3 regions of the Desulfitobacterium metallireducens DSM 15288 genome follow, and region 2 is predicted to be linked to each of the others. Evidence: riboswitches for the same ligand, from Rfam matches in the RefSeq annotation. Region 2 holds a riboswitch; each other region holds the start of a gene.
The links. Region 2 has a riboswitch for cyclic di-GMP ahead of DESME_RS13120 (cell wall-binding repeat-containing protein). Riboswitches for the same ligand answer to the same signal wherever they lie in the genome.
Positions count from the first base shown of each region.

Region 1: linked by a shared signal. The riboswitch ahead of DESME_RS03855 (Na+/H+ antiporter NhaA) and the one ahead of DESME_RS13120 (cell wall-binding repeat-containing protein) in region 2 are both predicted to bind cyclic di-GMP.
Region 3: linked by a shared signal. The riboswitch ahead of DESME_RS00210 (methyl-accepting chemotaxis protein) and the one ahead of DESME_RS13120 (cell wall-binding repeat-containing protein) in region 2 are both predicted to bind cyclic di-GMP.

Region 1 covers NZ_CP007032.1:801,703-805,948, forward strand. Annotated here, with positions in the region: gene DESME_RS03850 (glutamine synthetase III family protein) at 1-792, opposite strand, end outside; gene DESME_RS03855 (Na+/H+ antiporter NhaA) at 992-2,191, opposite strand; cyclic di-GMP riboswitch class I at 2,267-2,367, opposite strand; gene DESME_RS03860 (manganese catalase family protein) at 2,497-3,336, shown strand; gene tsaA (tRNA (N6-threonylcarbamoyladenosine(37)-N6)-methyltransferase TrmO) at 3,383-4,003, opposite strand; gene DESME_RS03870 (energy-coupling factor ABC transporter ATP-binding protein) at 4,062-4,246, opposite strand, start outside.
Region 2 covers NZ_CP007032.1:2,696,014-2,700,259, reverse strand. Annotated here, with positions in the region: gene DESME_RS13135 (DUF5667 domain-containing protein) at 1-929, shown strand, start outside; tRNA gene DESME_RS13130 (tRNA-Leu) at 1,020-1,102, shown strand; gene DESME_RS16405 (hypothetical protein) at 1,171-1,293, shown strand; gene DESME_RS13125 (HD-GYP domain-containing protein) at 1,417-2,508, shown strand; cyclic di-GMP riboswitch class I at 2,525-2,608, shown strand; gene DESME_RS13120 (cell wall-binding repeat-containing protein) at 2,682-4,115, shown strand; gene DESME_RS15435 (MASE3 domain-containing protein) at 4,222-4,246, opposite strand, start outside.
Region 3 covers NZ_CP007032.1:41,989-46,234, forward strand. Annotated here, with positions in the region: gene DESME_RS00205 (methylenetetrahydrofolate reductase C-terminal domain-containing protein) at 1-1,384, opposite strand, end outside; cyclic di-GMP riboswitch class I at 1,605-1,693, shown strand; gene DESME_RS00210 (methyl-accepting chemotaxis protein) at 1,779-3,548, shown strand; gene DESME_RS00215 (heparan-alpha-glucosaminide N-acetyltransferase) at 3,558-4,246, opposite strand, start outside.

The DNA of each region.
Region 1 (4,246 bases), 1.3 Mb from region 2:
TTCTTTGTGTTGTGTTTTGGCGGGAATCCCGAGTTTCCATAACTCAACATTGACGTCTTGCATGTAAGCGGTAACCCGTTCATTGATACTCCCAAAATAATGATCTTCCATCTCTTGGCCTTTAGGAGGCATGGCGCCGAATAGCGTACGTCCCGTGAGCAATAAGTCCGTTCTTTGCATATAGAACTTTTTATCAATCAAAAAGTATTCTTGCTCTGCTCCAACAGTTGCAATGACACGCTTACTCTCTGTGTTACCAAAAAGCTGTAGGATTCGAAGCGCCTGTTTGTTGAGGGTCTCCATAGAACGTAATAAAGGCGTTTTTCGGTCGAGGGCTTCGCCAGTGTAGGAACAAAAGGCGGTCGGAATACAAAGGGTGACGACGCCAGCATCTTCATGCAAGAAGGCAGGAGAAGTACAATCCCAAGCAGTGTAACCTCGTGCTTCGAAGGTTGAACGAATTCCGCCATTAGGGAAAGAAGATGCATCAGGCTCACCTTTAATGAGTTCTTTTCCGGAAAACTCCATAATAACATTGCCGTCAGCTGTAGGAGAAATAAAGGCATCATGCTTTTCTGCGGTGACCCCAGTCATCGGTTGAAACCAGTGCGTAAAGTGGGTTGCACCTTTCTCAAGGGCCCAATCTTTCATGGCATTGGCGACGACATCAGCAACTGCCGGCTCCAAAGGAGTTCCTTCATCAATTGTTTTCCTTAATGCTCTGTACGTATTTTTAGGCAGGCGTTCTTTCATTACTGAGTTGTTAAAAACATTAGCTCCGAAGATATCCATTTCTTATCCCTTCCTTTATGCATATTTTAATTATTTACTATAAAGTTATAAAAACAGAAAAAGACACCCTTATAGACTTCTCAACTTTCGAAAAGTCTTCTAAGAGCGCCTTTGCTCTAACCATTGTTAATATTAAATTAGCATATTTTCTAGTGAATTTCAAGGCAAATGAAAATGTATACAGAATTACGCTCAAAACTTAATTCTGTTTATGTTGGGTATTTGAGACTTCAGTTGCTTTTCTTTGAATTCTAAGCAACTTACTGGCAATAAAAGATAAAAATACAGATCCAGCACTAAAGAGTGCACCCATTTTAGCAGCTCCTTGAAGACTTGGATCAGTAAAGGCTACACCAGCTACAAATAAGGCAACGGTAAGTCCCATTGATGCGACCAGCCCAGCAACAAAAAGGTCTTTATGATTCATTCCTTTAGGTAGCGGAAAACCGATTAAAGCGGAAAGTGAACCCATTGTGAAGACCCCTAATGTTTTGCCAATGACTAAGGCAAAAAATACTAACCAAGTCACTGTACTGATTCCCGAGAACTGAACACCTGCATTCGTCAAACCAAATAATAAGAGCCCAAAATCGACGAAGATTTTCCAATCGTGTTCAAATTCCTTTAAAGTTGAAGGGTCTGGATCTTCGGGATCGTCTTCAAACAGACCGGCCTGCTCTTTTGTAGGATGCGGCAAAAATGGAACAATAAAGACTAAGGCAAGCGATGAATGGATACCGGTTAAATAAAGACCGATCCAACTCAATGTTCCTCCGAAGATAATATATGGCCAGTAGTTTTTAACATTCTTTTTTCTCAAAAAGTAAGCAATTAACATTCCAGTAAGCGTAAACAATAGCCACACAGGAGCTATTGGATTTAACGGATCAGGATAAAAGAGGGTAATGATTAAAAGACCAATTCCATCATCTGCGATCGCTAATAATAATAAAAAGGAAACAGCCGGATGATATGCTCCGAAGACAAGTCTGGCAACTAGCCAGGCTAAAGCGATGTCAGTCGCAGTAGGAATTCCCCACCCTTTGAGAAAATCGGGGCTACCCATAAAGTGATTAAGAACTAGATAAATAACGACTGGACCAATAACTCCACCAAAGGTTGCCATAATAGGGCTGATAGCCCGTTTAAGGGGATTTAAGTCCCCACCGGGTAATAGACTTTGGGTGATTTCCACTGTCGCCATAGCGAAAAAGAAGACCATAAAAATATCATTGACAAAAAAGTGAAGTGAGAAATTACCGAATAATTTATTGTGAACAAAGTGATTGTAGCTTTCAGGTGTTAAATTGGCCCAGATTAAAGCCATTATTACGCCTGCAATAAGGGGAATCGAAAATTCTTGTAAGAAATTAATCCTTTTCCTTGTTTGATCTGTCACAGTTAATTCCCTCCTTAAAAAATAAAAGGAGAGCAGTCCTAAAAAGGAACCGCTCTCCCCTGAGAAGTTCAAAAAACTTGTAGCTTGGCGATCTTAGCTGATGTTTGCTCATGTAATCAACCGTAGACCCATAGCTTTAGCGTCCTTCGCTTTCACGAAGTTTACCCCAACACAATAAAAGATTATACAATTATTAGTATTCTACAATAATCAGATTGCAGATGCAATTCTTTTTGGATAGTATTTGATTTTTCTACAGAAAATAAGCATGATTGTATTTTAACTTCGAGAAGGAGGGTTTCGCGTTGTTCAAACATATCAAAGATATGGAATATACCGTTCATGTGGATCAGCCTGATCCGAGATTCGCGAATCTATTGCTCGAGCAATTTGGTGGGCCCCATGGTGAGCTTAAAGCCGCAATGCAATACATGACGCAAAGTGTAGCGTGTAATGATTCCAAAATACGGGATATGCTTCAAGATATTGCTGCGGAAGAAATGAGCCACTTAGAAATGGTCGGCGAGTGCATTTCGCTGCTTCTTGGACCAACAGACAATATTTCTCGCGATTTTCCGGCACTCCATATGGCACTCTTGGCAGGGGGACCTCCCTTGATGAATTCGATGGGAATTCCTTGGACAGGGGCATATATTGAATCCACTGGGGACCTGTATACCGATCTCTCTTCTAATTCAACAGCGGAGCTTAGGGCTAAATTGATTTATGAACGGTTGCTCCAACAAACAGATGACGCTGGAGTTAAAGACATGGTTCGTTTCCTACTTAGTCGGGAAGAGTCTCATAACTTTTCCTTCATGCAAGCTATTAATACTTTGGCAGGGACAGGCGTGAATAAGAATTTCCGTGATTCAGAGTTCTCGAAAAAGTATATGAACCTGTCTACGGGAATGGGAGATGCTCGGGGACCTTGGAATCAAGGGAATGGGATTCAATATGAAGAAAATCCTAACGAGAAATATGGTGGACCCGCTCAATACGGTAAGGATCGCGGACCTGATAGCCCGGGTGAGATAGGGCCAGGATATACGGATCGTACTCGCAACAATCCACAATTTGCTCAACCGCAGTCCCCTAATCCTTCACCAGTGACAAAGCCTCAATCTCCTTCTCCACTGCATTAAATCAAATTACCTCCGCATCATGATACGGAGGTAATTTTTTATCTTTTTATTTTTGAGAGGTTTTTTTTGAAGTTACTCGCAGGCTTCTTGAAAGCTTAGGCGAAGAAGGAACATGGGTATGATGCGCCTGTTTATGACTGTGTTCCTGGTTGTGGACATGAGTATGCTCATGCTCATGCTCATGCTGAAGGCCTAACATATGTGCAACTAAATGATCTTTATCCTGAAGCTGATCAAACCAGCCATCATTAGCATCTGATTTGAGGTCAATTGCACGAATATAGGGTTTGAGATCTAGTAACGGGGTGCCATTATAGACATCAATTCCAGAAATCAGAATTTCGTTTCCTTCAATCCCCTTTAACTCGACGATGCTTAAGCCGATTGGGTTGGGACGTTTGGGGGAACGACTGGCGAAGATGCCAACTTCTATTTCCGGTGCCCAGGAAGGATGAATATGAAGATTAATGTTTTCTTTAATTTGGTCTAAATAAAAGAAAACATAAAGATAGCGGTAAGTTAGTAGTTGATCGAGGCCTGCTTGATACTCTGGATCAAGTGTTATCCAGAATTCACCAGGGGCGTTTTCTGGGGGTTGATGAGGGATTGGAAGTCCTGGAAGATAAGGAGAATGAATAGTACCAATGGATTGTAATTGAATCTTCACTGAAAATACCTGCCTTTCGTTCATCCATGTTAAGAATCGTGCAATTCTGAGAAATACGTCATAATCCACTGTGTTGACGTGCAGCTCCAACATGAAAATGGGAACGAGTATGAATAAGGTTAACGTCTAAGAGCAACTGGCGATCAGAGAGAAGAGGAAGACAGGCACCATCAGCTGCAATAGTATGATCTTCGCGAAAGATAATCACACGTTCGGCAATATCCTCGACAATGGAGAGATCGT
Region 2 (4,246 bases):
GGACATCAACTGTTACCTTGACAACCACTCAATCTAGCGATCCTTCTACGGTAACCTCTTCAACTCAAACTGATGCTACAGTAACGACAGAAGACCCTGCTGCGACAACGGTGCAGGATCAGAATGGTGAAACAGTTGACCCTGGAACTTTACCGGATTCTCCTTTGTATTGGTTCGAAACGTTGATCGGCAAACTTCAAGTTGCGCTAACCTTTGATCCCGTGAAAAAAGCTGAAGTTGTCGAACAACAGGCTGTAGAAAATTTAGCAGAAGCGAAAGTCATGATTGAGAAGGGCGATATGGATAAAGCCGAGAAGACACTCACTGTATACAACGAAAAGATTGAGCAGGCTCAAATGTTCTTAGATCAAGTTAAGGATCCTAATTCTGAAACGGCCCAAAAGGTTCAAGCTGCTTTGACCCAAGTCAACAGCAATAACATGGTGGTTCTAGGAAACCTGTTAGAAAAGCTCCCACCTCAAGCGGCTCAAAAACTTGCACTGAATATTGTTCGCTCAGTTGAAAAGGCCGTGACCAAAGCTGAAAAAATGGACGGCCGTACTGATGATCGTGACAATACAGCCGATTCTACAACTACAACCACTGTACAAACTTCTAACGTAGATAACACAACAAATATGACCGAAACTCAGAATCAAGCGCAATTGAAAAAACAAGAAAAGCAAGCTCTCGAGCAATTCCAAGTGGATCTTGGGTTAAAGAAAGCTGAGCATATTACAAATGGTAACGAATCTAATAAAGAGGAGCAAGATAAAGAAGATCAAGAAGATTTAAATATGGAGCAACAACAAACTCTACAAGCACAGCCAACACAACAAACTCAATTAAATCAATCTGAAAAGATTTCTACTGAGAAGGAACACGGGGATCAAGATAATAAAAACAAAAATAATCAAAACAAAGATTAACAAAAAATAACAATATTAAAGTCTTGTCAATCTGAGAGAAATACGTTACAATATTATTTGTTCGGCTCTTCTACGGGCTTGGACAAAGATGCGGGAGTGGCGGAACTGGCAGACGCACTGGTTTTAGGTACCAGCGGGTAACCGTGCAGGTTCAAGTCCTGTCTCCCGCACCACTTATATACGTATATAATAAAATCCTCCTTTAACCGTTTGAATGATGAACGGAAAAGGAGGATTTTTTATGTCGAAAAGAATAAGGAAAATCAACAAAGAGTTTCAGTGGGATGAGATATTGAATATTTCCCCAGAGGGGAATTTATTAGCAATGCGTAAGCTGTTTATAGTAAGAAATATGTCGGAATAATTCGAAAAAAAAGTAAAAAATATGGGGAATATTGTGATATAGTAGAAATCGATGTAAATCCTACTACTTTAAGATTATTTTAAAGTAAAATGTTTGAGATTGAACAAGGAAGGGATATTTTTAATGGATTTGGTGAAGAAAAGGTTAAGTCCAAGTTCATTTTTGAATGAGACAGCATGTGCAGACTTATTTGATCCAAAAGGGAATTTGTTACTAAAAAAAGGTCTTTTCATTAATGAAAGCATACGTAAACGCATCAAAAATCATGAAGTTTATGTGCTACAAAACCACAATTCTTTGATACACCGAACAAAGAATATCAAAAAGATTCCGAAAGATGGCTACGTCAATCTCGTTGGTTCTTTATGGAGTATTTATCATGAAGCAAGGATGATTGAAGCTGAACAGATTGAAAAGACAGTAGAATTTGTAGAAGAAATTCTCAATAAATTCTCGGTACAAGATATTCATATGGATTTTTATTCGGGTAGACTAAATTATAGTTTATTTAAGAAAAATGATTATGAGCTTTTTAAACATGTCATTAACGTCGCATTGCTTTCTGCACTCATAGGAACGCGTTTAGGGTATGAAGAGAAAGAACTTAGAGATTTAACCTTGGGAGCATTCCTTCATGATTTAGGGAAACTAAGAATACCCAGGGCGATTCTTAACAAACCTGCAGGTTTAACAGAAGAAGAATTTGCAATCATGAAACGACATCCGTTAATAGGCGAAGGATTGTTAATAAACACCCCATTATTACCGGGTGTTGTGGCAATAATTAAAGAACATCATGAACGATGGAATGGATTGGGATATCCTTATGGATTGAAAGGAAATGATATTCACAGGAATGCCCAAATTGTAGCAGTCGCTGATGTTTTTGAAGCCTTGACCGCGGACAGACCGTACCGAAAAGGGTTGCCTCCTTATCATGCATTGGAAATGATTATTGCTGAATCAGGGAAAGACTTTAATCCGAAAGTGGTTCAAGCTTTAAAAGAATCGTTAACCCTCTATCCCGAAAACACAAGAATTTCCCTAAACACAGGTGAAGTTGGGGTGGTAATAGCTGTACCTATCCAAAAGCCAATCCGACCTCTTATTCACTTGCTGTTTGATAGGGAAGGAAGATGTCTCCATCAGGATACTTATGTAAACTTAATGCAAGATTCGACGCGCTTTATAGAACGGGTGGAGTTTGAAGAATGAGAAAATCATATAAAAACAATGACAAAGGCAAACCTGGCGAAAGTCAGGGACGCAAAGCTATGGGTCGTCCAGTGTGGCTGACGATTGCCAGGTCGCTAATTGTGTAATGAGAAAGATTGCCGTCATGATGGAAAAAAGAAATAAATGATTTTAAAGAAGCGGAGGAGTAATTGATGAAAAAGAAAATAATATTGGGGCTTGCACTTCCGATTTTCCTTACTTCCATGACCCTTGGAAGCATTCCTGTCCAGGCTGAGACAGCCCAAGCCGTTAGAGTACAAGGGGCTGCTGTTCAACGCCTGTTTGGTACATCCCGATTCCAGACCGCTAAAGCGATTTCAGAACAACTGAATAACGGCACAGCTAATGATGTCATTTTGACTTCAGGGAATAACTTTCCCGATGCTCTATCCGCTAGTGTATTAGCCAAGAAACTGAATGCTCCCATTCTTCTTGCCGATAGTACGGCTCAGAGTTCAACCGAAGCTATGGACTATATCAAACAACATCTTAACAAGTCGGGAACAGTTCACATTATCGGGGGAGCGGGGGTTCTCGGACGAGACTTTATCGACCAACTCAATCAAGCAGGGTTCTCGAATATTGAACGAATTGGCGGTCAAGACCGATTCGATACAAACAACTTAATTACTCAAAAAATCAATGCCCCTAAAAATACACCCGTCGTCATTGCTTCTGGAGAAAATTTTCCAGATGCTTTGAGCATTTCGAGTATTGCCAGTAGTAAAGGATACCCCATTCTTTTAGTTGGGTCAGAAGGAATGCCTCAAGGAGTAAAAGATTTCTTGACCAGTGACCAACCTTCCCAGGTTTACATTATAGGAGGGATTGGAGCTGTTCCTGAGAGTATCAAGGCTCAAGTTCAGTCTCTTGTTCCTAGTACCTCAATTACTCGTCTCTCGGGTGCTGACCGTTACGAGACTGCAGGACAAATTCTTAAAACCTTTTCCTTAAATCCCGAAAATTTATACCTTGCCTCGGGCAATAATTTCCCTGATGCTCTTGCAGGAAGTGCTTTAGCCTCCCTTACAGGAGACCCGATTGTTTTAGTGAACAGTACTTCTTCTTCACTCCCTCCTGCAATTGCCGATTATTTTAAACAACTGCATACGGCAAATGTCACTCCTGATATTGTATCCTTTGGTGGACCCGCTGTGGTTTCCGATTTAGCTGTTAGTGATACAGCAAAATATTTACAAGGACAAACTGTTATCAGTTCAGATAAGCCTTTAGATAAATTAGCAACTCAATTAGGTATGATTAAACAAACTAACGGTGAATATATCTTTTACGGAACAACAAAATTTGGTGAATCCATGGATGCTATCTATGTTAGCTCACCTACAGGAGATTCAGACAAAGGAACAATGCTTGTTAAAGATTTAGAAAATGAGTCTATGCAAAACACAGCGAAACATCTTTGGGAATTCTTCCTTCCGGGACAATCTGATTATTTGGCTTCACTAATTCTTCCTCTTGCTTGGGAAGATACGAGTAATGTAAATAAGGATTATACTCTAGATGGTAAAATCGTAAGAATTAAATATGATAGAAATGTAGGCGTAACATTCTACATCAATATGTAAGTCCTGTCTCCCGCACCACTTGTATCGTATATGATAAAATCCTCCTTTAACCGTTTGAATGATGAACGGAAAAGGAGGATTTTTTTATCGTTCCCTTTGGCAGCAACTAAACTATTTCTAGAAATAGTTTT
Region 3 (4,246 bases), 520 kb from region 2:
AATAAGCTCTGACATAGACACATTGTTTTTCGTTAGGATAGACTTCACACCAGCCTTGAAAGCTTCCGCCACAGGCCCCGTTACGTTGATTTTTAGGGCATTGGGACATGGGGCAAAGATAGGCCATATCCAGTAAAGCACAATCGCCACAATCCTTACAGTCATTCGAGATCACTTTAATGACATGTTCTAGACTATGTTTACGGGGGTTCTTTCGTGCTTTATAAATACTTCTCATAATTGGGAAAAAGGCTTGATTGGGAGTAAAGATAAGGCTGTGCATTAGACGCAAGGCACGGAAGCTTGCTCCGACAGGAGCATTAAGCGGGAGATTCTTTCGATCAACAGGGATTGTTGTATTGAGTCCTGTCTTCTCATCTTTTTCATAATAATAAAATCCACCCGGGATAGGATAATCAAATTCACGAATAAGATCCATCCATTTTGAACTGAGTTCTTCACCCTTATTAATAATGTACTCAACTTGTTCGTATTTAACGTTATTTCCGCCGATGTGTACTCCAGCAAAGCCCATCCCCTTCATGATCGCATACATTTTGGCCGCTCTGAGTAGGCGGGCGCTTAACCCTTTATCTTCAGCTTTTTTTTCTTGATCTAGTTCAGCTAAGAGTTTATCAGTGACAACACAGCCCGGAAGTTTATTCTGGTTCATGATCCGAGCGGCTCCATAAGGAAGAATGTAAATATTACCGATGATAGGAATATTTAAATCATTTAATTTTATAAACTGAAGGACTTCATGAAATTTACGGGCATCATATCCAAGCTGAGTCACTATAAATTCAGCTCCGCTGGCTATTTTCTTTTTCATTTTAAAATATTGAACCATCTGCTCCGCTTCAGTTGCTTTGAAGGGAGAGACAGCGGCTCCGGCAAAGAAATCACTCGGTTGGTGACGGATGATTCCTTTCATTCCGGGATACTCCAAGCCATGGTTCATTTCACCGATCAATTCAACACCATGAGTTGGATCAAGATCGAAAACAGGCTTAGGTCGCCCTTGGAAACCTGACTCGGTGTAGTCTCCGGTCATGACTAAAAGATTACGGACTCCAGCACGATCAAGTGCATAAAGTTGACTTTCCATTTGGTTACGGTTTTTGTCTTTACATGTAAAGTGGACGAGAGGTTCAATCCCTAGTTTTAAGATCTCTTCACCTAAATAGTCTGCAAGCATCGCTGGATTTCCGCCGGGATTATCAGTGATAGTTAAGGCATGGACCTTTCCTCCTTTGGCTGCTTGTTCAGCAGCGAGGAGGGCACTTTCTTGGGCTTTCTCTCGAGCGCCTCTACCGGGAACTAATTCCCAGGTTACAGACATCGTTTTCTTATCGAGCAGAGACTCCTTAAATCGGTTTTCCATCCTTTTTCCCCTTTCCTACCCTTCCCTTGGTCGAAGTAAAACCTTTGATGACCTGTTTATATACTTTCTTTAATTGTAGTACAATTTGGACAATTCTTTCAATAGAACTCCCAAAGTTTTATTTTGCAATTATTAGAAATAATTGTTGAAATTCTTAACCAATAAGGTGATAATAAAAGAGAAAGTCGAAAATTAAGATAATTATGAGATTATTTCAAAACATTTGTAAAGGCAAACTCAGTGAAAGCCGAGGACGCAAAGCTACGAGTCTAAAGCCTCGGCAGAGGTAAAGATAGTCGGGTTGCCATGTTAAAGGATACGACGAATTGATCCTTGTTTTGGCAACGCCATACAGGGATTTATTTTTTTAAAAAAGTTAAAGGGGACGAATAAATTGAAAAAAATTAAGTCTAAGTTTATCGCTTCGTTTTTGCTCATAGCCATGATTATGGCTGCCTTTGTTGGAGGGTACAGTGTCTATAGTCAAGTTCAACTCGTGGATAATGAAATTCAGGATTATCGAGAAACTTTATTTCAGGAATATGATGCTATGATGAAGGCACAAGTTGAAACAGCTACGAGTTTAGTACAAAATGTTTATAATGAACAGCAAAAGGGGTTACTGACAGAGGAGCAGGCTAAAGTGAAAGCGGCTAATCTCGTTCGTGACTTGCGTTTTAATGGGAGCAACTATTTTTGGATCGATACGACAGAAGGCATAAATGTTGTTCTTTTAGGAAGAGATACAGAAGGGAAAAGCCGTCTTGCATCTAAAGATCCCAACGGGGTTGAATATGTAAAAGAATTTATTAAGAATGGGCAGCAAGAAGGTGGGGGTTACAGCGATTATCAATTTGCTAAACCCAATGAAACACAACCGCTACCGAAAAGAGGATACACGCTCCTTTTTAAACCCTATAATTGGGTTATCGGTACCGGGGACTGGGTCGATAATATTGAGAAAAGTGTGAGCGAGAAACAAGCTACATACCAGGCAGATATGCGTAAACAGGTAGGGATTAACGTAGGAATTATTCTGGTCGCGTTAGTTGCAGTTATTGCTTTTGCACTTTATTTTAGTCGTAAAATATCCCGACCCATTATCGAGGTAGCAGAGGAGAGTAAAGCTGTTGCCAATGGGGATTTCACTCGAGAAAAGCTGAATGTGTCTTCAAAAGATGAGTTGGGCGATTTAGCGGATTCTTTCAATAAAATGTCAGATAGTTTGCGTGAGCTTGTTCAGAGAGTTTCCCAAGCCTCCTCACAAGTTGCAGCTACTTCTCAAGAGTTAACCGCTGGAGCCGAGCAATCTGCTCAAGCTTCCAGTGAAGTTGCCGTTTCAGTAACAGAAATGGCTCAAGGCGCGGAAAAACAAAAGACGACGGTCGATGAAGTAGCAGCTGTAGCTGAGCAGCTCGCTGCGGGTGCGGAACAAATTCAAGCAAATACAGGAAATGTTGTTAGTTTTGCAGAAAGGACAGCACAATCAGCAGATGAAGGTCGTACTGCGATTACGACAACGATAGAACAAATGAAACAAATCCAGTCTGTGGTGAACCGTTCTGCTGAAATCACACTTCAATTGGGCGAGAGATCTCAGGATATTGGCAAGATTGTGGATACCATCTCGGCCATTGCTGATCAAACAAACTTACTTGCGCTGAATGCCGCGATTGAAGCAGCTCGGGCTGGCGAACAAGGAAGAGGGTTTGCTGTAGTTGCAGATGAAGTTCGCAAATTAGCTGAACAATCACAAGAAGCAGCGAAGGAAATTGCGCATTTAATTGCCAGTATGCAACAAGATACAGAGAAAGCCGTTAGTGCCATGAATAATGGGACTTCTGTCGTAGAAACGGGATCCAAGGTCGTAGCCCAAGCCGGAGAAGCCTTTGAAGAAATTGCACAACAAATCGAAAAAGTTGTGGCTCAGGTCAAAGGGATTTCAGAGGAAATGGAGCAAATGACCCAAGGAAATGAACGAATTGCTTCTTCTGTACGCGATTTGGATCAGATCAGTCGGGTTATTGCTGATCAAACTCAGAATGTATCTGCTTCTTCAGAAGAACAAGCCGCTTCGATGGAGGAGATCGCCTCTTCAAGTCAGCTCCTAGCGAAGATGGCTGAAGAACTAGACCAGTCTTTAGCTAAGTACAAGATCAACTAAGCATAGGAGTTAAAAGAAAGTCTTTTGCACTAGGAATAAAATAGACAAAAGAATAGGCTGATGGATAAGATAGATGAGCAAAGAATGTTTGCTCATCTTTTCTATTATAGACGGTAAAGAATAAGAGGCCTGTAAATCAGAAGAAACATACTTAAACCGGTAGAAAAGGATTCCTAAAGCTGAAACTCCACTATAAGGAAAGAAAGGATAAATATCGATCGTTGAAAATCCAGGGTAATATACTCCTAAAGGGAGAAGCCAAGGTCCTGAGATATACGTGTTAGATAAAACGAATCCCAAGATTAGGGCAAAGAGTGAGTAGAAGCTTAAAAAAGCCGTTGAACGTTTTTGGAGAAAGGGATAAAGAAGAGCCATCACCCCCAGAAAATGGAGTATTCCAAAGCGGATATAGGACTCGGGCATTGCGATATAGGTAAGTAAGGTGATAATCAGAGCCCAGGATAAGATTTTGACAGCATTGCGGAATGGATGGTGACTGAAACCGCTACTCACTCCTGCTAGGAAGATAAACAAGACGGCCGAAATCTTTCCTTCTACAAACCAATACCAAGAATCGACCTGAACTGGGGCAGAAGTGAAGAAATCCAAGTCATAAATAAAATGGTAGAGAATCATAAGAATGAGGGCAAGGGCTCGTAATAGATCGATTTCGGGAATTCGAGAGGCGGTATTTTTCA